One region of the Mesorhizobium sp. BR-1-1-10 genome, then DNA from elsewhere that is predicted to be linked to it. Evidence: predicted binding sites of a transcription regulator. Region 1 holds the regulator's gene; each other region holds the start of a gene.
What was found. The regulator PhoB, encoded in region 1, activates phosphate uptake and scavenging genes when phosphate is short. The targets are predictions, from matches to a motif close to TGTCATNNANCTGTCAT.
Positions count from the first base shown of each region.

Region 1 (7,828 bases):
CCTGCAGCCTGGCCGAGAAGGAAGCGGAAAACTCATTGACGTCGGTTGCCCGCGAAGCCGTCTGCCGCGCGATCGCCAGCACCCTGGTGATGGAGTTCTTGATGCGATGCTTCATCTCCTGCAGCATCAGGTCCTTTTCGAGAAGGCTTTTTTCCGTCGTCTCGTGCAAGGCCGACACCGCGTCATAGGCTCGCTCCTGATAGCGCGCCACCAGCGCGATGGCGCCTGCCAGGAGCAGGCCGAACAGCCCCAGCATCACGGGGATGGCGCGCGAAGAGGGTTGCGAGAAGGCGCTGGTTGGCCTGAACAATACGGTCCACGGGCGTCCCGCCACGGTCATCTTGCGGGTGACCAGCAGCCGGTCTCCCAGGGATGAGGCCGGTGGCGTCTCCGAGCGGAACAACAGATTGTCGCCGTTCACCGCTCCATCATAGATCTCGGTGTTGACCGGCAGCAGCGGCGCACGGCTGAGCGCGATCTGGAACAGGTCCCGGGCCCGAAAGGCCGCATAGAGAAAGCCGGCGGTCGAGGACCGCGATGCGTTGATGACCTCCGGTGCGGTTTCCACATTGAGCCGCACATAGACCAGGAAGCCCGTGAAAGTCTGCGCCACGCCCATGCCCTGGCCGAGTTGCACCAGCCCGCTCGCATGCTGCTGGTCGTCGGCCATGGCTTTTTCGATCGCCGCACGCCGCACCGGCTCGCTGAACATGTCGTAGCCGATGATGGTCTGGTTGGACGGATCGAGCGGCTCGAAAAGCGCGATCGGCGTGCGCCAGGCCTGCGTCGTATCCGGATAGACCGGATGACTGGCGCCGAAATCGTGGAGGGTGTCGCGTTCCACCGCTGCCTCGTCGCCCGTCCTGACCAGCCGCAGGAAGCCGATGCCTCGCAGGCCGGCGAAATTGTTGTCGACATCCAGCGCCTTGAAGAATGCCTTGAACTCGTTCTGGGAAATATCGCCGTTGCGTGCGTCGAACAGGGCCTGTGTCGAGCGCAGCAGCGACAGGTGCAGGTCGATGCGGCTCTCGATCCGGTTGAGGGCGTCATCGGCCGCCCCTTCGAACTTGATACGGGCGGCTTCCTGCGTCGCGAAATAAGCGAACCCCGCCATGGTCATGCTGATCAGTGCAACGGCAATGAACGCGACGATTGGAAAAAGCTTCTTCAACGGATGATGCGGTCCATGAGCAAAACAGGACCTTTTATGGGCAAGTCGCCGGGCCAACACAATGGTCAGGCCACACCATCGTGATCACTGGCATATCACGTGACCGGCAACGGGGCGTGCCCGAAGCGGCCTGACCGGCCTCAGGCGGCGATCTTCAGCGCGCCCGGCCCCGGTATGGCACCTGGAGGACATTTGCCCAGGATGATCATCCCAAGCACCTCGTCCTGCGTGACGTCAGTCGTGCGGGCGGTACCGACCACCTGGCCATTCTTCATCACGCAGACACGGTCGGCCAGCTCGAAGACGTCGTGGATGTCGTGGCTGATCAGGAAGATGCCGATGCCATCGGATTTGAGCTGCCTGACCAACTCGCCGACCTGGGCGGTTTCCTGGGGCCCAAGTGCCGCCGTCGGCTCGTCCATGATCAGGATGCGGGCATTGAACAGGATCGCGCGGGCGATCGCCACCGATTGCCGCTGACCGCCTGACAGCTTGATCACCGGCTCCTTGAAGCGCTGGAAGCGGGGATTGAGCCGCCCCATCACCTTGCGCGCCTCGGCCTCCATGGCGACGTCGTCGAGCGTGCCCCAGGCGGTCATCAGTTCGCGGCCGAGGAACAGGTTGGCGGCGGCATCGACATTGTCGGCCAGCGCCAGCGTCTGGTAGATCGTCTCGATACCGTATTTCTTGGCGTCGCGCGGGTTGGAAATCGCTGCCTCCTCGCCATTGACGAAGATCTGGCCCGCATCGCGTTTGTAGGCGCCGGACAGGATCTTGATCAGCGTCGACTTGCCGGCGCCGTTGTGGCCGAGCAGTGCCACGACCTCGCCGGGGAAAAGATCGATCGAGGCGTCGTCGACGGCGCGGATGCCGCCGAAGGCGATCGAGATGTTGCGCATGTCGACCAGCGGCGTGCCAGTGGGCGCAGTTGCGAGGGCCCTTACGGGAGCGGTTTTGTCAGCCATGGTCGTATCCCTAAACCCGCTTGCGATAGACGGTGTCGAGCCAGACGGCGATGACCAGCACGGCGCCGACGACGATGCTCTGCAACGGCGAATCGACACCGAGCAGCACCATGCCCGACTGCAGCGACTGCATCAGCAATGCACCGAGCATGGCGCCGATGATGGTTCCCGAGCCGCCGGCAAGCGAGGTGCCGCCGATGACGGCCGCGGCAATGACCAGCAGCTCATCCAATGTTCCCAGCACATTGGTGGACGAGTTCTGCCGGGCCGACGAAATGGCGGCGGCGATCGTGGCCAGCACGCCCATGATCATGAACACCTTCATGGTGATCCAGCGCGTGTTGATGCCGGCGAGATTGGCCGCTTCCGGATTGCCGCCGATAGCAAAGACATAACGGCCGAAACGGGTGCGGTTGGTGATGAAGGTCATGACCAGACCGACGGCGACCGCCATCAGCACCGGTATGGCGATGCCGTGGGCGATGAACAGCCCGCCCTCCGGCACGGTGATGTTGTTGGCGGCCGCGTACCGGTTCACGATCCCGATCGGCCATGGATAGGAGTTGGCCAGCCAGACCGCGCCCATGATGACGGCGCAGGTGACGACGCCGAGCAGCGTCTCGGCCCAGATCGGCCGCAGGGGGAAGCGGAAGCGCTTGCGCTGGACCCGCCCGTTGAACAGCGCGAACACGACGGCCAGGCAGGCGACGATGCCGACGACCCAGCTCCAGGTGGCGCCGATCGATCCGGCCGGTCCGCCGCCCATAAGCTGGAACGTGGCGTCGAGCGGTGCCACCGTCTGGCCTGACGTGACCCACCAGGCGGCGCCGCGCCAGACCAGCAGGCCACCCAGCGTGACGATGAAGGCCGGCACTTCGAGATAGGCGATGACGAAGCCCTGGAAGGCGCCGATCAAAAGCCCGAGCGCCAGACCGATGACTAGTGCCAGGACCCAGATCCATGGGTTGCCGAGTTCAAGTCCTACGAACCGAACCAGGAAATGTACCTGCGCAAAGCCCATGACCATGCCGATCAAGCCCTCGGCGGAACCGACGGACAGGTCGATGTTGCGCATGACGATGACCAGCACCATGCCGCAGGCCATGATGGCGACCGCGGACGTCTGCACCGACAGGTTCCACAGATTGCGTGGCGTGAGGAACGTGCGGCTGTCGAAATCGAGCGGATTGACACCAAGACGCAGGCTCGAAATCACATGCAGCGCGACCCAGATCAGCAGCAGCGCGCCGATCATGCCGAGCATGCGGGTATCGATCTCGGTCGCCTTCAGGAAACGCGCGACCGCGCCGAGTTCCGACGCACGCGCCGTATCGGCCTGCGAGGTTGAGGTCGTGTCGGTCATGATGTCCTCCCAGCGGCTTGCCGTCTGACGCGGAGCCGGACCAGAGCCCAGAAGTTAGCCGCCAGCGGCGGAAACACAAATCTTGTCGGGAAAACGCCGCGGCTTGGAAGCAATTCCAGGAAAAGTGCGTAAGGGTTTTTCGTCCGGAATTGCGAAGACAAGGAAATTGGAACGGCCAGTGTTCAGAACACTGACCGTTCCACGCCGCGGCGTTTCCGACTTTTCAGGCGATCAAGCTCAGTTGCAGGCCGCGACGCTGCCCGCGGCAACGCCCGTGCAGACTTCGTCCTTCTTGATCCAGCCGGCGTCGATGACGAGGTTGAGATTGTCCTTGGTGATGGCCACCGGGGTCAGGAACAGCGACTTGACGGTGTTGCCGCCAGGCGTCGTGAAGTCCTTCACGCCGGCGATGTCGGTCATCTTCTTGCCGTCGGCGAGTTGCGAGGCGATCTCGGCGGCGTTCTTGCCGAGTTCGCGCGCGTCCTTCCACACCGACACGGTCTGGGTGCCGAGCGCGATGCGGTTGAGCGCGGCGTGGTCGCCGTCCTGGCCGGAGACCGGCACGGTGCCGGCGAGCCCCTGCGCCGTCAGCGCCGCGACGACGCCGCCGGCGGTGCCGTCATTGGCGGCGACCACGGCGTCGACCTTGTTGTCGTTGGCGGTGAGGAACTGTTCCATGTTCTTCTGGGCGTTGGCGGGCAGCCAGCCGTCCGTATAGGCTTCGCCGACATTCTTGATCTTGCCGCTGTCTATGGCCGCCTTCAGCACTTCCATCGAGCCCGAGAACAGGAAGTCGGCATTCGGATCGGCGCCGGAGCCCTTGATGAAGACGTAATTGCCCTCAGGCTTCACCTTGAACACTTCGCGGGCCTGCATGCGGCCAACTTCCTTGTTGTCGAAGGTCAGGTAGAAGACGTCCTTGTTCTCGATCAGGCGGTCATAGCCGACGACCGGAATGCCCTCGTCGAGCGCCTTCTGTACCGCCGGGCCGATGGCCGACGCGTCCTGCGCCAGGATGATCAGCGAATTGGCACCCTGCGAAATCAGGCTCTCGACATCGGTCAGCTGCTTGCCGGGATTGGACTGCGCATCGGCGGAAATGTACTTGTCGCCCGCGGCCTCGATCGCCTTCTTCATGGCCGCCTCGTCGGTCTTCCAGCGCTCCTCCTGGAAGTTGGACCACGACACGCCGATGACCTTGTCCTTTGCCTGCGCGACCGACGCCAGCGTCAGCGACATGGCGACACCCGCCAGAATGGCGACTGTGAATCTCTTCATGATATCCTCCCTGCGCCCGCGTGTGGCGCGACCAAACTGGCCCTAAGGCCGGCACAAAGGCCCTATTTTTTCGAGCCTCGAAAAAACACTGGTCCATCGCCTGAGCACTGTCAACATTGATTCTGACGCATTTTGAGGTGCCAGAAGCCTTTTTTCGAGCCCCGCAATAAATAAATGACAGCCCCAGCCGCTTCTGCCAGTATTCGACCCGTTGCCGGAGGTGTTCGAGGGGGCGTCAAGAACCACGGCGACGGGGAGGGAATGATGTCGGTCGGAATCCGCCACGACGATCTGCGCCGGCGCAACCGCGCAATGGTGATTGGAGCCGTGCGCCGGGGTGGCCAGCCCTCGCGCACCGAGATCGCCGCTACTACCGCCCTCAGCCACTCGACCATATCGGCGATATCAGCCGACCTGATCGGCGAAGGTATCCTGAGCGAAGGCAAGCCGAACGAGGCCGGCTCACTGAAACGCGGCCGGCCGCAGGTGGGCCTTTGTCTCAACCCCGAGGCCGCGGCGGTCATGACCGTGGTGCTGTCGCTGAATTTCCTCTCCGTCGCCCTCATCGACTACGCCGGCCAGGTGATATCGGAGGAGCAGCGCCGGCTGGACACGCTGACCATGTCGCGCGAGGCGCTGATCGGCGAATGCGTGGCCATCGTCCGGCGCCGCCTCGAGGATCCCGACCTCGATGTCGCCAGCATTGCCCGCATCGCGCTGGCGATCCAGGGCATCACAGACACCGAGGCGCGCGCCATGCTGTGGTCGCCGATCACGCCGCAGACGGACATTGCCTTCGCCGATATACTCGAAGCCGAATTCGGCATCCCCGCCACCATGGAGAACGACTGCAACATGATGGCTGTGGCGCTGCGCTGGCGCGACCCCGAGCGCTACCGCGACGACTTCATCGCCATCCTGCTCTCGCACGGCATCGGCATGGGCCTGGTGCTGAAGGGCGAGCTGTTCACCGGCACCCATTCCTCCGGCGGCGAGTTCGGCCACATGATCCATCGCCCGGGCGGCGCGCTCTGCCGCTGCGGGCGGCGCGGCTGCGTCGAGGCCTATGCCGGCAACTATGCCATCTGGCGTAATGCAGGAAAGATGGGTGAGGACGCCAAACCGGTCGACGTCAGCGACGCCGACATGCGCGCATTGGCGGCTACGGCGCGCGAAAGAGACGGACCGGAGCGCGAGGCCTATCGCAAGGCCGGCGAGGCGCTGGGCTATGGCCTTGGCAGCCTGTTCGCGCTGATCGATCCGGCGCCGGTTGCGATGGTCGGCGTCAGCGCCGCCGCCTTCGATCTGATCGAGCCGGCCTTGCGTGAGGCCATCGCCCAGACCGCCGGCGGCCAGCATTCGACGTCGATTTCCTTCGATACAGAGCCGAACGAATTGCCGCTGATCCGCGAGGGCTGCGCCATGCGCGCGCTCACCTTCGTCGACCAGGAGATCTTCGCGCCGGGCGTGCAGGTGAGATCCGGCAAGAACGTGGCCTGATCTCAATCCTCGCGGATTGCGTAGCCCGCGCCACGGATGGTGCGTATCACATCGGGCATGCGGCCATTGTTGACCGCCTTGCGCAGGCGGCCGACATGCACATCCACGGTGCGCTCGTCGATGTAGATCGTCTCGCCCCAGACATTGTCGAGCAACTGGCTGCGCGAGAACACGCGGCCGGGATGGCGCATCATGAATTCGAGCAGCCGGAACTCGGTCGGTCCGAGCCGGATCTCGCTCTTCTTGCGATAGACCCGGTGCGATTCGCGGTCGAGCACGATGTCACCGACCTTGAGCACGCTGGACAGCACTTCCGGCTTGGCGCGGCGCAGCAGCGCCTTGACCCGGGCCATGAATTCCGGCGTCGAGAACGGCTTGACCAGATAGTCGTCGGCGCCGGTCGAGAGGCCGCGCACGCGGTCGCTCTCCTCGCCGCGCGCCGTCAGCATGATGATCGGCAATCGCTCCGTCTCGGGCCGCATGCGCAGGCGCCGACAGAGTTCGATGCCGGAAACCGCCGGCACCATCCAGTCGAGCACCAGGAGGTCGGGCACGTTTTCCTGGAGGCGTATCTCGGCTTCGTCGCCGCGTGTCACCACCTCGACCTGGTAACCCTCGGACTCCAGGTTGTAGCGGAGGAGCACGCCCAGCGGCTCCTCGTCCTCCACCACCATGATGCGTGGCGCGATCATCGATCGATCATCCCTGCCGTCAAGCCGCCGGCACCGACATCGCCGTCTCGTCCTGCTTCGGACGGTTGGCGGGCAGTTGCGTGCCGGTCAGCACATAATACGCATTCTCGGCGATGTTGGTCACATGGTCGCCGATGCGTTCGAGATTCTTGGCGCAGAACAAAAGATGCGTGCAAGCCGTGATGTTGCGGGGATCCTCCATCATGTAGGTCAGGAGTTCGCGGAAGACCGAAGTGTATTTGACGTCGATGCGTTCGTCGTCATTCCTGAGCTTGGCGAGGGCGGCGGCATCGCCCGCCGCATATTCCTCGACGACGCCCTGCACCTGGATCAGTACCAGCTGCGCCATGGAGTCGATGGAATGCGACAGGTCGCGCGGCGTGGCGGTGAGGCCGACCGAGCCGACGCGCTTGGCGATGTTCTTGGCAAGGTCGCCGATGCGTTCGAGATCGCCCGCCATGCGGATCGAGCCGACGACATGACGCAGATCGTCGGCCATCGGCTGGCGCTTGGCGATCAGGGTGATGGCGCGATCATCGAGTTCGCGCTGGCGCGCGTCCATGATGGCGTCGTCGGAGACGACGCGCTGTGCCAGCGCGTTGTCGGAATTCAGCAGCGCCTTGGTGGCGCCGCCGACCATCGTGCCGGCGAGATCCCCCATGTCGCTGATCAGCCTGCTGATCTGTCCGAGATCCTCGTCGAAGGCTGCGACTGTGTGTTCGGCCATGATCCTGGTCCTCGTATGCGTGAGATCAGCCGAAGCGGCCGGTGATATAGTCCTGCGTGCGCTTCTCGCGAGGCGACGTGAAGATTTTCTCGGTTTTGTCGAATTCGACCAGCTCGCCCAGATACATGAAAG
Region 1 covers NZ_JAIUIL010000014.1:120,424-128,251, reverse strand. The annotation lists gene LB555_RS26045 (CHASE domain-containing protein) at 1-1,171, opposite strand, end outside; gene LB555_RS26040 (ATP-binding cassette domain-containing protein) at 1,312-2,136, opposite strand; gene LB555_RS26035 (sugar ABC transporter permease) at 2,147-3,499, opposite strand; gene xylF (D-xylose ABC transporter substrate-binding protein) at 3,737-4,777, opposite strand; gene LB555_RS26025 (ROK family protein) at 5,042-6,277, shown strand; gene phoB (phosphate regulon transcriptional regulator PhoB) at 6,280-6,969, opposite strand; gene phoU (phosphate signaling complex protein PhoU) at 6,989-7,696, opposite strand; gene pstB (phosphate ABC transporter ATP-binding protein PstB) at 7,722-7,828, opposite strand, start outside.

Region 2 (7,828 bases), on a different contig from region 1:
ATCCGCATCGGCGAGGTCGAGCTGGAACTCGACGTTCCCGAACTGCCCTTCGCCGTGCCGCTCGGCACGGTGCGCGTCACCGAATGCCAGATGGTCAATCAGTTCAAGGGCTCGGCCAAGGCGCCGCCGCAATTCACCCGCGGCTACGGCCTCGTCTTCGGCCAGAGCGAACGCAAGGCGATGGCCATGGCGCTCTGCGACCGCGCCTTGCGCGCCTCCGAGCTCGGCGAGGATATCGTCGCCGCCGCCCAGGACGAGGAGTTCGTCATCTCGCACTCCGACAATGTCCAGGCCACCGGCTTCGTCGAGCACCTGAAGCTGCCGCACTACGTCGACTTCCAGGCCGAACTCGATCTCGTACGTCGCATGCGCGCCGAGTACGAAGCACGCGAGAATCCAGCGAAGGCGGAAGAAAAAAAGGAGGCAGCGGAATGACTGCGCAACCGACAGACATCGCCACCTACAACTTCGCCTATCTCGACGAGCAGACCAAGCGGATGATACGCCGCGCGATCCTCAAGGGCATCGCCATTCCGGGCTACCAGGTGCCGTTCGCCTCGCGCGAAATGCCGATGCCCTATGGCTGGGGCACTGGCGGCGTGCAGGTCACCGCGTCGATTATCGGCCCCGACGATGTGCTCAAGGTCATCGACCAGGGCGCCGATGACACCACCAATGCCGTGTCGATCCGCGCCTTCTTCAAGAAAGTCGCTAACGTCGCGGTCACCACCGATACCGCCACCGCCACCATCATCCAGACCCGTCACCGCATCCCCGAACATCCACTCACGGCGGGCCAGGTGCTGGTCTACCAGGTGCCCATCCCCGAACCGCTGCGCTTCCTCGAGCCGCGCGAGACCGAAACGCGGAAAATGCATGCGCTGGAAGAATACGGCCTCATGCATGTGAAGCTCTATGAGGACATCGCCAAGCACGGCCGCATCGCCACCACCTATGCCTATCCGGTCAAGATCGAGGGCCGCTATGTGATGGACCCGTCGCCGACACCGAAATTCGACAATCCCAAGATGCACCGCTCGCCGGCCCTGCAGCTGTTCGGCGCCGGCCGCGAAAAGCGCATCTACGCCGTGCCGCCCTTCACCGATGTGGTGAGCCTCGACTTCGAGGATCATCCGTTCGAGGTGCAGACTTTCGATCAGCCCTGTGCGCTGTGCGCGGCCGAGAATGTCTATCTCGACGAGGTCATCCTCGACGACCATGGCGGCCACATGTTCGTCTGCTCCGATACCGATTATTGCGAGAAGCGGCGCGCCGACGGCCATCGCGGCCACCTTGCCCCCGAAACCGATCTTGCCGCAGGAAACATGGAGCCGGCGCAATGACCGACGAACCGCTGCTGCGCGTCTCGGCGCTCTCCAAGTTCTATGGCTCGCGGGTCGGCTGCGACAATGTCTCCTTCGACCTGTGGCCGGGCGAGGTTCTGGCGGTCGTCGGTGAGTCCGGCTCCGGCAAGACGACGCTCCTCAACTGCCTGTCGACGCGGCTGCTGCCTTCCTCCGGCACAGCCAGCTACCGCATGCGCGACGGCCAGTTCCGCGAGCTCTACCGCATGAGCGAGGCCGAGCGCCGCTTCCTGATGCGCACCGACTGGGGGTTTGTCCATCAGAACCCAGCCGACGGCCTGCGCATGACGGTCTCGGCCGGCGCCAATGTCGGCGAACGGCTGATGGCGGTCGGCGACCGCCACTACGGCAAGATCCGCGCTACCGCGGTCGACTGGCTGTCGCGCGTCGAGATCGAGGAAGACCGCATCGACGACGAACCGCGCGCCTTTTCCGGCGGCATGCGTCAGCGGCTGCAGATCGCCCGCAATCTCGTCACCGGGCCACGGCTGGTGTTCATGGATGAGCCGACCGGCGGCCTGGATGTCTCGGTGCAGGCCCGCCTGCTTGATCTCTTGCGCGGCCTGGTCACGGATCTCGGCCTTGCCGCGATCGTCGTCACCCACGACCTCGCGGTGGCGCGGCTTCTGTCGCAGCGCATGATGGTGATGAAGGATGGCCGCGTCGTCGAAAGCGGCCTCACCGACCGCGTCCTCGACGACCCGCGCGCGCCCTACACGCAATTGCTGGTTTCCTCGATTTTGCAGGTGTGATGATGGCGCCAGGCCACCACCCGCTGCCAAGCGAATTTTTCAACGTTGGCGATTGGCGAAACCGCCCGACACAGCCCCTTCTCCCCGTCACTATACGGGGAGAAGTGCCCGGCAGGGCGATGAGGGGCGGCGCTGACGTGGCGGGAACGTGCGTTGCGGACGCATCTGTCGTCCCGGCACCTTCGCCCTGCGCAAAGCAACTGCTCAGCCGGACCTCGGCGCTGCCCCTCATTGTCCTGCCGGACATTTCTCCCCGTATAGTGGCGGGGAGAAAGAGCCGTATCCTCCCGCCGACCGACGACAATCGGAGAACCTTCTGATGCCGACCCCACTCGTTGTTTCCGACGTTGCCAAAAGCTTCACCATGCATCTGCGCGACGGCATCAAACTCCCTGTCGTCGCGGGTGTCTCGTTCTCGATCAAGGCGGGCGAATGCACCGTGCTCGGTGGTCCGTCCGGCGCCGGCAAGAGTTCGATCCTGAAGATGCTCTACGGCAACTACGCCGTCGACGAAGGCCAGATCATCGTCAGGCACGAGGACGGACTGATCGACCTCGCCCATGCCAGCCCGCGCACCGTGCTTGCCGTACGCCGGCAAACGATCGGCTATGTCAGCCAGTTCCTGCGCACCGTGCCGCGCGTCTCGGCTCTCGACGTCGTCGCTGAGCCACTGGTTGAACGCGGTGAGGAGCGCGAGGCAGCCCGAGCCAAGGCACGCGCGTTGCTGGCCCAGCTCAACCTGCCGGAAAAACTCTGGATGCTGCCACCGGCAACCTTCTCGGGCGGCGAGCAGCAGCGTGTCAACATCGCGCGAGGCTTCATCACCGAGCACCCCATCCTGCTGCTCGACGAGCCGACCGCATCGCTCGACGCGACGAACCGCGACGTGGTGATCGAACTCATCGCCGCCAAGAAGGCGGCGGGCGTCGCCCTGCTCGGCATCTTCCACGATCACGATGTGCGCGAGGCGGTGGCCGACCGCATCATCGACGTCACCGCCTTCGCTCCGGGAAAAATCGCCGCATGACCAGGAAGCTATCGGAGACGCCGCTGGTTCACCCGACGGCGGAGGTGCACAACTCGACACTCGGCCGCTGGACCGAGATCGCCGACCGCAGCCGGGTTTCGGAAAGCGAGCTCGGCGACTATTCCTACATGATGCAGGACTGCGCGGTCTGGTGCGCGACGATCGGCAAATTTGCCAACATCGCCGCCAGCGTGCGCCTCAACGCCACCAACCACCCGACCTGGCGGCCGACGCTGCACCACTTCACCTACCGCGCTTCCGACTATTGGGACGACGCCGAGCATGAGAGCGAATTCTTCGCCGAGCGCCGCGCCAAGCGCGTCATCATCGGCCACGACACCTGGCTCGGCCACGGCTCGACCGTCCTGCCCGGCGTCACCGTCGGCGACGGCGCCGCCGTTGGCGCCGGCGCGGTCGTCTCGAAGGACGTCGCGCCCTACACGATCGTCGCCGGCGTACCGGCAAAACCGATCCGCGAGCGCTTCGACCGCCGCACCGCCGAACGCTACCAGGCACTCGCCTGGTGGGATTGGGATCACGCGCGGCTGCGAGCGGCACTGGACGATTTCCGAGAGTTGTCGGCGGAGGCGTTCCTGGAGAAATACGGTTGACGCCATTGATGTTTTTGCCAAAGTATTGTTTGGAAAACTCAGCGGCACAGGGCAGGAATGGGCTTTATCGTCTTAATACTTTTTTGTGTTGGAATGGCCCTGTTGGTACTGGGAATTTTGGCAGTGAAGCGTGAGATTAATCGCTGGGGCCAGTCTGACGTAGTCTCCTCAATCATTATGATAGTGGTAGGGCTGGGGTTATCGGCGACAGGATTAGTACCACTCTATATTTTATGGTTCCTCGCCAACCTTACCGGAAAGCCAGGCTAACAGCCTTCCTGTAAACCGGAGACCGTTTCCATCATATTTTGCGGGCTGGCGATGGTCACCGGGGTCGTGGAACGTCAGTTGGGCGCAGGCGATGGTCGGACGCCGTTTCCGCTGCCATGTTGATGATCTTGGGATTGCGTCTATCCTAAGCGCGCTGGTTCCTACTCATCTGTTCGGCACGATGCTCATACAGGGCACCGTTCACATCCCTGACATGTGACTCGGACAGGAGGCATCTCTCCCAAAGGAGATTGCCATGACCGTCAGACCCTCGCTTACCGGATTTTTCGAAGGTTCCAGTCCGACGCCGCCGGTGCATCTCGGCACCCGCTATGACACGTCAGGCAACTTCCTCTTCGAGCCCGGCAACACGGTGGTCAGCCATCTTGTCGAGGGCTCGCCTTCCGAAGCCGCGATCATCGAGGTGCGCGAGCGCATCCGCGCCATGCCCGGCGCGGACCGCCTCGCCTTCACGCCGATCTCCAGCCTGCACATGACCCTTTTCCAGGGCATAATCGAATATCGCCGTCGCCTGCCCTTCTGGCCGCGGGACGTGCCGCTCGACACCAGCATCGACGCCATGACCCGCCTCTATCTGGAGCGCCTGAAGGGGTTCCAGGGCTTCGGCCCTTTCAACATCAAGGTGGCCGAGGTCCTGCCGACCGGCCTCACCGTTGCCGGCGCGACCGACGAGGATGCGCGCATCATGCGTGCATGGCGCGATGCGCTCGCGGTGCCGTTCGGCTACCGGCATCCCGATCACGACACCTACGTCTTCCACATCACCTTCGCCTATCAGATCCAGCGCTTTGATGATGATAGGGCCGCCGCGTGGCAGGCGCTGTTTGACGATTGCCTGGCACTTTTCGCGCGCCAGGCGCCGGTGATCGAGATCAAGGCTCCCGCCTTCTGCGCATTCCGCGACATGAAGCATTTCGAGGAATTGCTGGTGCTCGGCTGATCGCCCGCAAGGCGCCAGTCGCCGCGCCTGTGGAGCGTAACAAAACTGACATCATCGCGACACGGCAGGTTCATGTGGTTGCGTTAGGCGAGTGCCTGACGATCAATATGGACCGGACTGGAACCAGCCCATGTCAGCAAACTCTGCCACGCTCGAAATCCGCGGCGTCAGCCGACGATTTGGCAAGAACACCGCCGTCAGCGACGTCAACATCTCGATCCCGCAAGGGCAGATGGTCGGCGTCATCGGTCGTTCGGGCGCCGGCAAATCCACTCTTCTTCGCATGATCAACCGTCTTGTCGACCCCAGCCAGGGGTCGATTTTTTTTGACGGCGCCGAGGTCTCCCGGCTGCGCGGCTCGCCGCTGCGGCGCTGGCAGCGCGACTGCGCCATGATCTTCCAGCAGTTCAATCTGGTGCCGCGCCTCGACGTGCTGACCAACGTGCTGCTCGGCAAATTGAACCACCGTTCGACCCTGTCCAATCTTCTGGGCATGTTTTCGCGCGCCGAGTGCGCGGAGGCGGTCGCCGCGCTCGAGCGGCTCGACATCGCCCGCACCGCACTTCAGCCCGCCGGCACGCTGTCGGGCGGCCAGCAGCAGCGCGTCGCCATCGCCCGCGCCATGATGCAGCAGCCCAGGGTGATCCTCGCCGACGAGCCGATCGCCTCGCTCGACCCGCTCAACGCCAAGGTGGTGATGAATTCTCTGCAGGACATCAATCTGCGCGAAGGCATCACCGTTGTCACCAATCTGCATACGCTCGATACCGCCCGCACCTATTGCAACCGCATCATCGGCATGGCCGCCGGCAAGGTCGTCTTCGACGGGCCGCCCGAAGAGCTCGACCGCCAAGCCGTGCGTCTTGTCTATGGCGCCGACAGCAATGGCGGCGAGATATCGGAGGTCATCACCTCCACCAGTGTTGCCTTCAAGCAGAAGATCGCCGCATCCGCCGGACCGCTCGAGCCCGCATTCCCGGGATACTGAGCCCAGTAAGGGCCAATAGCGAGCAGCCTGGATCGTCCGCCCGCGTCAAGGGCACTTGTCAAGATCAAGAACGCTGCCGGCGCGGGGCCGGAACTTACAGGAGAGATATCAATGTTCAGGAAGATGGTTTTCGGTGCCGTTTCGGTGCTCGCCATGGCCACCAGCATGGCCCATGCCGCCGACATGAAGGAATTTCGCGTCGGCATTCTCGGCGGTGAAAACGAAACCGACCGGCTGCGCAACTACCAGTGCCTGGCCGATCACCTGAAGGCAGAGTTTGGCTTCGAGAAGGTTTCGCTGTTCCCGGCCGCCGACTATGACGGCGTCATCCAGGGCCTGCTCGGCGGCACGCTCGACTTCGCCGAACTCGGCGCTTCCGGCTACGCCAGCGTCTATCTCAAGGATCCGAAGGCGGTTACCCCGATCCTCACCACCAAGCAGACGGACGGCTCCACCGGCTACTATTCGATCGGCCTGGCGCTGAAGACGTCGGGGATCACGGACATCAAGTCAGCCAAGGGCAAGAAGCTCGGCTATGCCGATCCGGATTCGACCTCCGGCTATCTGATCCCGCTGACCCAGATTCCGAAGACCACCGGCGCCTCGAACGAGACCTACTTCGCTTCGACCCAGTTCAATGGCGGCCACGAAAACAACGTTCTGGCCGTGCGTGACGGTAAGGTAGATGTCGCGGTCGACGATTCCTCGGGCATCGGCGACTTCAAGAACGGCTACACCTCCGGCACCTTCCACAAGGAAGTCGCCAAGGGCGCCGTCGACCCTAACGACTTCGTCGAAGTCTGGCGCTCGGGCCTGATCCCGAACGGCCCGCTTGTCGTGCGCACCGCGATCGGCGACGACATGACCGCCAAGCTGGCGGCCTTCTTCACCGACCTGCCCAAGAAGGACAAGGCTTGCTTCGAAGGCGTCGAAGGCGGCGATTTCACCGGCTACGTTCCGGTGAAGCCGGACTTCTACAGCGTCATCGTCGAAGCCCGTAAGGCAGCCATCGGCGGCTAACGGCGAAATTGCAAAAGGGCGGTACCTCATCAAGTACCGCCCTTTTTGCATCCCGATCATGACCCTTTCCGTGACAGCCCCCTCCGGCGCCACCCACGAGATGGCCGATGCCTGGCGACGCCAGACGTCGCTGCGCCGGTTCTATACCGTGCTGGGCGTCGGCCTGCTGCTTGCCGCGATGCTTTCCAGCATGTGGTTCGCCGACGAAGCCAACGCCGGGCACTTCTTCGACCGGCTGCCGCATATTCTGGATTTCCTGAGCTGGCTGGTCCCCAAGGACTGGAACGACGTCTGGCGGGCGCTGTTCGACATTGCCTCGCCGCATGATACCGGCACCCAGGAATTCAACTTCCCGCTCGGCCGCGTCTACGTCTGGGACGGTTTCTACATCCCCGAATATGTCGAGCTGATGCTGACCACCGTGAACGTGGCGCTGGTCTCGACCTTCATCGGCTTTGTCTTCGCCGTGCCCTTTTCCTTCATCGCGGCGCGCAACCTGACGCCTCATCCGGCACTGAGGCTGGTGGTCAAGCGCTTCATGGAATTGCTGCGTGCCTTTCCGGAGATCGTCATCGCCGGGCTGTTCGCGGCCATCGTCTCGACCGGTCCGGTCGCCGCCATCATCGCCATCGGCCTGCATTCCATCGGCGCACTCGGCAAGCTGTTCTACGAGATCAACGAGAACATCGACATGCGAGCCGAGGAAGGCCTGCGCGCAGTCGGCGCCAACTGGTTCGAGCGGGTTCGCTTTGCCGGCCTGCCGCAGGTGTTGCCCAACTTCATGTCGTACACGCTGCTGCGCGTGGAGATCAACGTCCGCGTCTCGACCATCATC
Region 2 covers NZ_JAIUIL010000008.1:37,779-45,606, reverse strand. The annotation lists gene LB555_RS18755 (carbon-phosphorus lyase complex subunit PhnI) at 1-435, shown strand, start outside; gene LB555_RS18750 (alpha-D-ribose 1-methylphosphonate 5-phosphate C-P-lyase PhnJ) at 432-1,343, shown strand; gene phnK (phosphonate C-P lyase system protein PhnK) at 1,340-2,116, shown strand; gene phnL (phosphonate C-P lyase system protein PhnL) at 2,436-3,143, shown strand; gene LB555_RS18735 (DapH/DapD/GlmU-related protein) at 3,140-3,754, shown strand; gene LB555_RS18730 (DUF1868 domain-containing protein) at 4,281-4,985, shown strand; gene phnC (phosphonate ABC transporter ATP-binding protein) at 5,116-5,973, shown strand; gene phnD (phosphonate ABC transporter substrate-binding protein) at 6,085-6,993, shown strand; gene phnE (phosphonate ABC transporter, permease protein PhnE) at 7,052-7,828, shown strand, end outside.
Region 2: phnC (phosphonate ABC transporter ATP-binding protein) is a predicted target of PhoB. The motif match lies at 5,021-5,037, and genes of this name have one in related genera.

Region 3 (7,828 bases), on a different contig from region 1:
AGCCGTTCGGCGTTTCAGGCGCCATGTTCGCGCGCTGGCGCGGCACGCCAAGCCCGGTGTCGGGCGGTTCGCCGGCAGCCGGCCTGTTCTCGATCATGTGCAAGCTGCGCCAGCCGCCGAAGCGGTAGTAGATCGCGGCCAGGATCAGAGACGTGATCGAACCGGCCGGAAAACTCCACCACAGCGCTTCCTCGCCGATCACGCCGCGCATGTAATAGGCAAAGCCGGTGCGCACGACGAGCACCGAGATGACCAGGATGATCAGCGGCGGCATCACGGCACCCGTGGCGCGCACCGTGGCGAACAGCACGATGGTGATGCCGAACAGGATGAACGACCAGGACGCGGCCGTGTTGATATGGGCGGCGATATCGATCGCCGCGCTGTCGCTGCTCAGGAACAGGCTCAGGATCGAACGGTCGAAGACCCATAGCAGCGCGACGAGGGCGCCGGTCAGGACAAGGTTGAAACCGACGCCGGAGGCGGCGATGCGGCCGATCCGGTCCCAGCGACCGGCGCCGACATTCTGCGCCGCCATGGAAGAGACCGCGGCGCCGATGGCGAGCGCCGGCATCTGGATGTAGGTCCAGAGCTGCGCGGCGATGCCGTAGGCGGCGGCGACCTGCGAACCATAGGAGTTGACGATGCCCATCACCGTCAGGGCGGCCGCCGAGATGACGATCATCTGCAGGCCCATCGGCACGCCCTTGAAGACGACGATGCGCAGCAGCGCCGGATCCGGGCGCAGCAGGACGAGATTGGCGCCGGCCAGCCGCAACGGATGCTTGCGCGCGTAGAGCACGACGAGGATGGCGACGACGCTCACGGTCTGGCCGACCAGCGTCGAGGTGGCGGAACCGGCGATGCCGAGTTCAGGAAACGGGCCGATGCCGCGGATGAGCAGGGGATTGAGCACGATGTCGAGCACGACCGCCAGCGCCATGAAGATGAAGGGGGTGCGTGAATCGCCCGCACCGCGCAGCACGGTCATGACGAAGGACAGAAGGTTCATCATCGGCACGGCGACGAAGATGATGCGCAGGTAGGAGCGTGCAAGCGGCAAGGCGTCTGCCGGCGTGCCGAGCGCGCCCAGGATGGCGTCGACCCAGATCCAGCCGCAGACCGCGAACACCACTGAAACGAGGAAGAAGAAGGTGGCGCTGGTGCCGACGATGCGGCGCGCCTCGGGCAGGTCGCGGGCGCCGACCGACTGCGCCACCAGGATGGTGGCCGCCATGCCGATGCCGAACACCGTGCCGAGGATCAGGAACAGAACGAGGTTGGCGTTGGACGTCGCGGTCAGCGCCGACTCGCCGAGGAAGCGGCCCACCCAGACGGCGTTGACCGAGCCGTTCAGCGATTGCAGCACGTTGGAGCCGAGCACCGGCAAGGCGAAGAGCAGCAGCGTGCGCGGGATCGGGCCGCTGGTCAGGTCGCCGGTACGCCGGCGTGCGGGCATTTTTTCGTCCATGGCGGCCAACCTGGCAAATGTGACTCTGGCCCGCGACGATACCGCAGGCCGGACCAAGATGCACCCTGCGCCGAGGCGCAGTGACCGTCGATCGGCCGGGCACGCCGGAATGGAATTCCATCGGCAAGAACGCGTCGTCCGGCTGCGTGCGCTTATGAACCAGGACATCATCGACCTCCCGCTCAGGTCTTCGTGCGGCCCAACCTGTCGGCCGCCGGCAAGATCATCGCCGTGTCGAGCAGGACGGCCGAGCCGATCGATGCCGGTGTGCCGAAGGACGCGGAATTCCTGAAGTAGGCCTTCACGACCTGCACAGGCGGACGCGCCAGGCGCGCCCGCTTGAGCAGTGATCCTTACTTCTTGCCGAGACCCGGCAGCGTGACCTGATAGACCAGGAACATGGTGTCGACATCGGCGCCGTCATCGGCCTTGTAAGGCGCGCCGACCTGGAAGCCGTCCTGGGCGAGGAAGTCATTGTCGTTGCCGACGAACAGGAAATAGTCGTCGGGCAGCTTCGGATCGAGGACGCTGGCCAACGACATGGCTTCCCACTTCTCCGAAAGCTCGTTGTGGTCCTTCGCGCCGCCATTGTGCAGGCCGAAGTGGCCAAGCGCGGTGGCGTCGTTGATGTCGATGAACGGCGTCAGCTTGGCCGGCGTCACCGAGGGATCAAGCACGCCCTTGGGGGCGACCGGCTTGTCGGCCGCATCGAAGGCGCCGCCTGCGATGTCGGTCGCGCCGGAGACGTCGACGATGTTGATCTGGCGGTAGAGCGAAGCGTCACCCTTCTTCAGGCCCTGGCCGTTGCCGCTGTCGCGCGCCAGCATCAGGAAGGATGTGTTCGAAAGCGCCACGATCTCGCTCTGCGCGGCGATTTTGGTCTTGCCCTTGGCATCCTTGAACACCGGCAGCGGCACTACATATTCATGCGCGAGCTTCAGATGGGCGAGGTCGGAGGCATCATAGACCAGCGCCCGCGTGTTCTGCCGTGTCGAGGGTGAATCGCCGCCATCCTGCCGGGGCGCCGACTGCAGCACGGCGATCAGGAAGTTGCCGTCCGGCGTCATCGCCATGCCTTCGAGGCCCTGGTTGTTCTGGCGCCCGGTTTCGGGATCCTTCGGATCAGGGTCGGCGGCGCCCGGACCGGGATTGTCGGAGGAGAAGTTCGGCGCTCCTTTGCGCATCGGCACGAGAGCCGCAGGCGGCTGGGTCGCCGACATCAGGCGGCCTTGCGCGGAGAACCTGTAGATGTTGGGGCCGTACTCGTCGGAGATGAACATCGAGCCGTCCGGCAGCCGTACGATGGCTTCATTGTCGAGCGCGAGCTTGCCATTGGTGGCGACGGGCAGCATCGGCATGTCGCCGGCCGCGGCGCGTACGTCCGACAGCGGATCGAGGCCGGTGGCATCGGCGCCCGTGTCGTCTGTGAGAAGCATGGTGTCGGCAAGCGTCGCCTTGACGCCCGTCTGCTCCTGGCCGGCGGCGGGAGCAGCGCCCGGCGCGACAGGCGTGAACTCGATGGTGATGGTGTTGAGGCGCGGCCGGTAGTCGGTGGTGCCGGCGACATTGTAGCCACGGTCGGGCAGTAGCCAGAGCGATCCCTTGTAGGTGCCGGCATCATGTGTCCAGCCCGAAATGTCGATCGCCATGCCCGAGCCCGAGCCGAAGGTCTCGCCGAACTTGTCGCGCTGGTCGGCCGGGATGCGGCCGACGCCGACAAGGCCCTTGTTGATGTAAGCCACGCCATCGGCAAGCGCCGGGGTGAGGGCGGTGAACAAGGCCAGCGCGACGCCGAGCGAGGCGGTTCGGTACAGGTGTTTCATGGACAATCCTCTTTATGACGAAGCACGCCGGAGCGGCCGAAGGAAAAATGAAAAAGAGGGTGCCGCATCGATGATGCCGCGCGCGCCTCCCCGAAAGCGATCTAAGGCGTCAACATGATGCTTGCGTGACAGTGGGCGACACGGGTCCGCCGGTCTCTCCATGTGCAGATGAAAAACGCTGGAGAGCGGGAATTGGTGACCGCCCATGAGCGTCCCTGGCACAATAGGCACTTATGTCTAGTACGGATATGATGCCGGCTTCGAACTGACCGCGAGCGGAGGCCTTGAAGCCGCACTATCGCGCAGTGGTTATCGGGGGTGGCTTTGTCGGCGCCTCGGGTGGATTTGGCTACCACGATCGGCAAGAGCGTCGCGCTGGCGTTGGTGGACGACGGTTTCGCTGGGGAGGGGATGGCGCTTTGCGTGCACATTGTCGGCGTCGAACGGACGGCGCGGGTCATCGCGGCCTCGCCCTACGGTCCCCAGGGCAGAGCGATGCGGCAATGAGGAGGAGTTTCTGATGGTCGACGACGCTGCACGGGATACGAGGCGCGAACGCCGGCGCGGACGCATGGGCGAGGCAGGCAGCGAATCAAGCCGCAAGCCCAATTACCGCGCGCTGAAGAATCCGTTCCTGCCGCAGCCGATCTTTTCCGACGACCAGGTGGCGTCGATCCACGACACGGCGCTGCGCGTGCTGGAAGAATTGGGCATCAAGGTGCTGCTGCCCGAGGCGCGCGAGGTGCTCGCCCGCGCCGGCGCCCTGGTCGACCCCGACACCGACATGGTGCGCATCGGTCGCGACATGGTGGCGGCAGCCTTAGCCTCGGCGCCGCGATCGATCCACGCTTATGCCGGCGCGCGCTCTCGGGACCTGTCGCTCGAACTGGGCTCGATGACATTCCTGGCGGGCTCCGGCGCGCCCAATGTCACCGATCTCGAGCGCGGCCGGCGGCCCGGGACGCTGGTCGCCTTCGAGGAGTTGATCAAGCTGGTGCAGCATTTCGACGTCTTGCACATGCTGGGGCCGTGCATCGAACCGCAGGACATCGACAATCGTTTCCGCCACTATGCCGTCAACCGGGCGCAGCTGACTCTGTCGGACAAATTTCCGTTCGTGTTCGCGCGTGGCACGCCGCAGGTCGATGACAGTTTCGAGATGATCAGGCTGGCGCGCGGGCTGTCCGAGGACGAGTTCCGCTCGGGCGCGCATTGCTACACCGTCATCAACACCAACTCGCCGCGCCAGCTCGACATTCCGATGGCGCAAGGCATCATCGATTTCGCCAAGGCGGGCCAGGTCCTGATCATCACGCCGTTCTGCCTGGCCGGTGCGATGGCGCCGATCACCGTGGCCGGCGCGCTGACCTTGCAGCATGCCGAAGCGCTGGCCGGGCTGACGCTGGCGCAGATCGTGCGGCCGGGCGCGCCGGTGGTCTACGGTTCCTTCTCCTCCAATGTCGACATGAAATCGGGCGCACCGGCCTTCGGCACGCCGGAGCACGTCAAAGCCACACTGGGCGCAGGCCAGCTGGCGCGCTTCACCGGTCTGCCCTGGCGCTCGGGGGGCGGCAGCGCGGCGAACATTTCGGACGCGCAGGCCGCGCACGAGACGCAGTTCGCGCTGTGGGGCTCGGTGCTGTCGGGCGCCACCGTCTGCATCCACGCGGCCGGCTGGCTGGAAGGGGGCTTGAGCGTTTCCCTGGAAAAGCTGGTCACCGACATCGAGGCGCTGCAGACGGTCGCGGAACTTTGTGCGGCGACCCCCGGTGACGACGACGCAATAGGCTTCGAGGCGATCGCCGAAGTGCAGCCGGGCGGCCACTTCTTCTCGGCCGGCCACACCATGGCGCGCTATCGCACCGCCTTCTACGAGCCGTTGGTGGCCGACTGGTCGAATTTCGGCAACTGGACGCAAAGCGGCTCGAAGACCGCGACCGAACGCGCCACCGGCATCTGGAAGCGCACCCTTGCCGATTTCGAGCCGCCGGCCGCGGCGGCCGCCACGTCAGGCGTGCTCGACGCGTTCATCGCGCGGCGCACGGAAGAGGGCGGCGCTGCGCCAGTGTCGTGAGATAGTTCGCGGATCCATCATCCCGAATTGTGGCCGTGATCCCGGAACCCGCGGCGCGTCCCGCGCATTCATGGATGCGGACCAATGCCTGGCTCCATCCGTGAGCCGTTGAGGGAGGACGACATGGGTTTCGACCAGTACCACGAACCGCCGGAAGAATTGTCGCAGGAAGTGCGGACCTTTGCCCGCATGATCACCTCGCTGATCGAGGAGGCGGAAGCGATCAGCTGGTACGAACAGCGCATGTCGGTCGAGAAGAACCCGCAGGCCAAGGCGATCATGAAGAACGCGCAGAGCGAGGAGTTCAAGCATTTCGGCATGGACCTCGAATTCCTGCTGCGCCAGAAGACGGACTGGCGCGTGGAACTGAAGGAAATCCTGTTTACGACAGGGGATATCGTGAAGGCCGGGGAGAAGGGCGAGAAGAAGGTGGATTGAGGCGGGACGTCAGCCTTCGAGGCTGGCAGCCTCACACTGGCAGCACAAACCCGTCCAGCACGCGCTTCTGGCCGGCCTTGTCGAAGTCGATGGTCAGCTTGTTGCCCTCGATGGCTGAAATGTTGCCGTTGCCGAATTTCTGGTGGAAGACGCGGTCGCCGACGCTGAAGGCGGACGGCGTGTCGGAGACGGATTTGGCGACCAGCTCGCCATCGATGGTGCGGCCCTTGACGCTGGTGCGGCCGGCGCCGTAGCCGGAGTCTGTTTCACCATAGCCGATGCGTTCGACCTGATGGCCCGAGCGCGTGCCCCAGTTGCGGTCGGTCGCCTCGGTGCGGTTGGCCTGCGCACGCTGCCAACCCGGCGTCGAATAGGTGTTGGAGAAGGCGCCGGATTTTTCCCCGCCGCCCGAAGTGCCGCCGATATTGTCGAAGCGCGAAGCGCCATAGGGGTTCTGTCTTCCCGCCCCCTGGCCGCCGCCGCGGCCGGATGCGAACGAGCCGCCGCCATAGGGATTGCCGTAGCCGCCATAGGAGTTGCCGGCTTCGGCGACCTCGACATGGGCTTCCGGCAGTTCCTCGAGAAAGCGCGACGGGATGGTCGATTGCCAGAGCCCGTGGATGAGGCGGTTGGAGACGAACCAGATATGCAGGTTCTTCTTGGCCCGCGTCAGCCCGACATAGGCGAGACGCCGCTCTTCCTCCAGCCCGGAGCGGCCGCCTTCGTCGAGCGCGCGCTGATGGGGAAAGAGGCCTTCCTCCCAGCCGGGCAGGAAGACGGTCTCGAATTCGAGGCCCTTGGCCGAATGCAGCGTCATGATGGAGACGGCGTCTTGCCCCGCATTCTGCTCGGCATCCATGACCAGCGCGACATGTTCGAGGAAGGAGCGCAGCGACTCGTACTGCTCCATCGAACGGATCAGTTCCTTCAGATTCTCCAACCGCCCCGGGGCTTCCGCCGAGCGGTCGTTCTTCCACATGTCGGTGTAGCCGCTCTCCTCGAGAATGGTCTCGGCGAGCTCGGTGTGCGGGGTGGTTTCCAGCGCCTTTTGCCAGCGTTCGAAATTGGCCGCGACCTCGCGCAGCGCGGCGCGCGGTTTCGGCTTCAGCTCGTCGCTTTCGGCGAGGTTGGCGGCAGCCTCCAGCATTGGAATGCGCAGGGCGCGGGCCGTGTCGTGAATCTGGCGGATGGTCGCTTCGCCCAAGCCGCGCTTCGGCACATTGATGATGCGCTCGAAGGCGAGGTCATCGGCGCCTTGCGCGACGACGCGGAAGAAGGCCATCGCGTCGCGGATTTCCATGCGCTCGTAAAAACGCGGACCACCGATGACGCGGTAGTTAAGGCCAAGCGTGGTAAAGCGCTCCTCGAAGGCGCGCATCTGGAAGGACGCGCGGACCAGGATCGCCATATCGTTCAAATTATGCTTCTGGCGCTGGTAGGCCTCGATGGTCTCGCCGATGGCGCGGGCTTCCTCCTCCGAATCCCAGGCGGCGTGGACGTTGACCTTGCCGTCCTCCGGATCGTTGCGGTCGGTGAACAGCGTCTTGCCGAAACGGCCCTCATTGTAGGCGATGAGATGGGAGGCGGCGCCCAGTATGTGCGCGGTCGAGCGGTAGTTGCGCTCCAGCCGGATGATGGTGGCGCCCGGAAAATCCTTGTCGAAGCGCAGGATGTTGTCGACCTCGGCGCCGCGCCAGCCATAGATCGACTGGTCGTCATCGCCGACGCAGCAGATATTGACTTTGTTTTCGCTCACGGGCTGTTCCGCGCCTGCCGGCGTGGGCCCTCCGCGGGGGCCTCGCAACGGCTCGGACGCCCGGTCGGGCTTGCGGCCTTCGGCCGAAACTGCTGATTCGGCCTCTGGAGTTGCGGGTCTATAGCTACCAGCTTCCGTTCTATCCGAAACACCGGAAAAACTTGGAACGCGCCCACCCGGAGAACCACTTCGCGCTGGTTGTGGTCCGCTCGGCCTCTGCGCCAAAAGCCGCAGCCACATGTACTGGGCGGTGTTGGTGTCCTGGT
Region 3 covers NZ_JAIUIL010000012.1:137,009-144,836, forward strand. The annotation lists gene LB555_RS24230 (MATE family efflux transporter) at 1-1,471, opposite strand, end outside; partial or broken gene LB555_RS29505 (L,D-transpeptidase) at 1,570-1,649, shown strand; gene LB555_RS24240 (esterase-like activity of phytase family protein) at 1,825-3,294, opposite strand; gene LB555_RS24245 (hypothetical protein) at 3,634-3,801, shown strand; gene LB555_RS24250 (trimethylamine methyltransferase family protein) at 3,815-5,368, shown strand; gene LB555_RS24255 (hypothetical protein) at 5,492-5,806, shown strand; gene LB555_RS24260 (ATP-dependent helicase) at 5,838-7,828, opposite strand, start outside.
Region 3: LB555_RS24240 (esterase-like activity of phytase family protein) is a predicted target of PhoB. The motif match lies at 3,409-3,425, and genes of this name have one in related genera.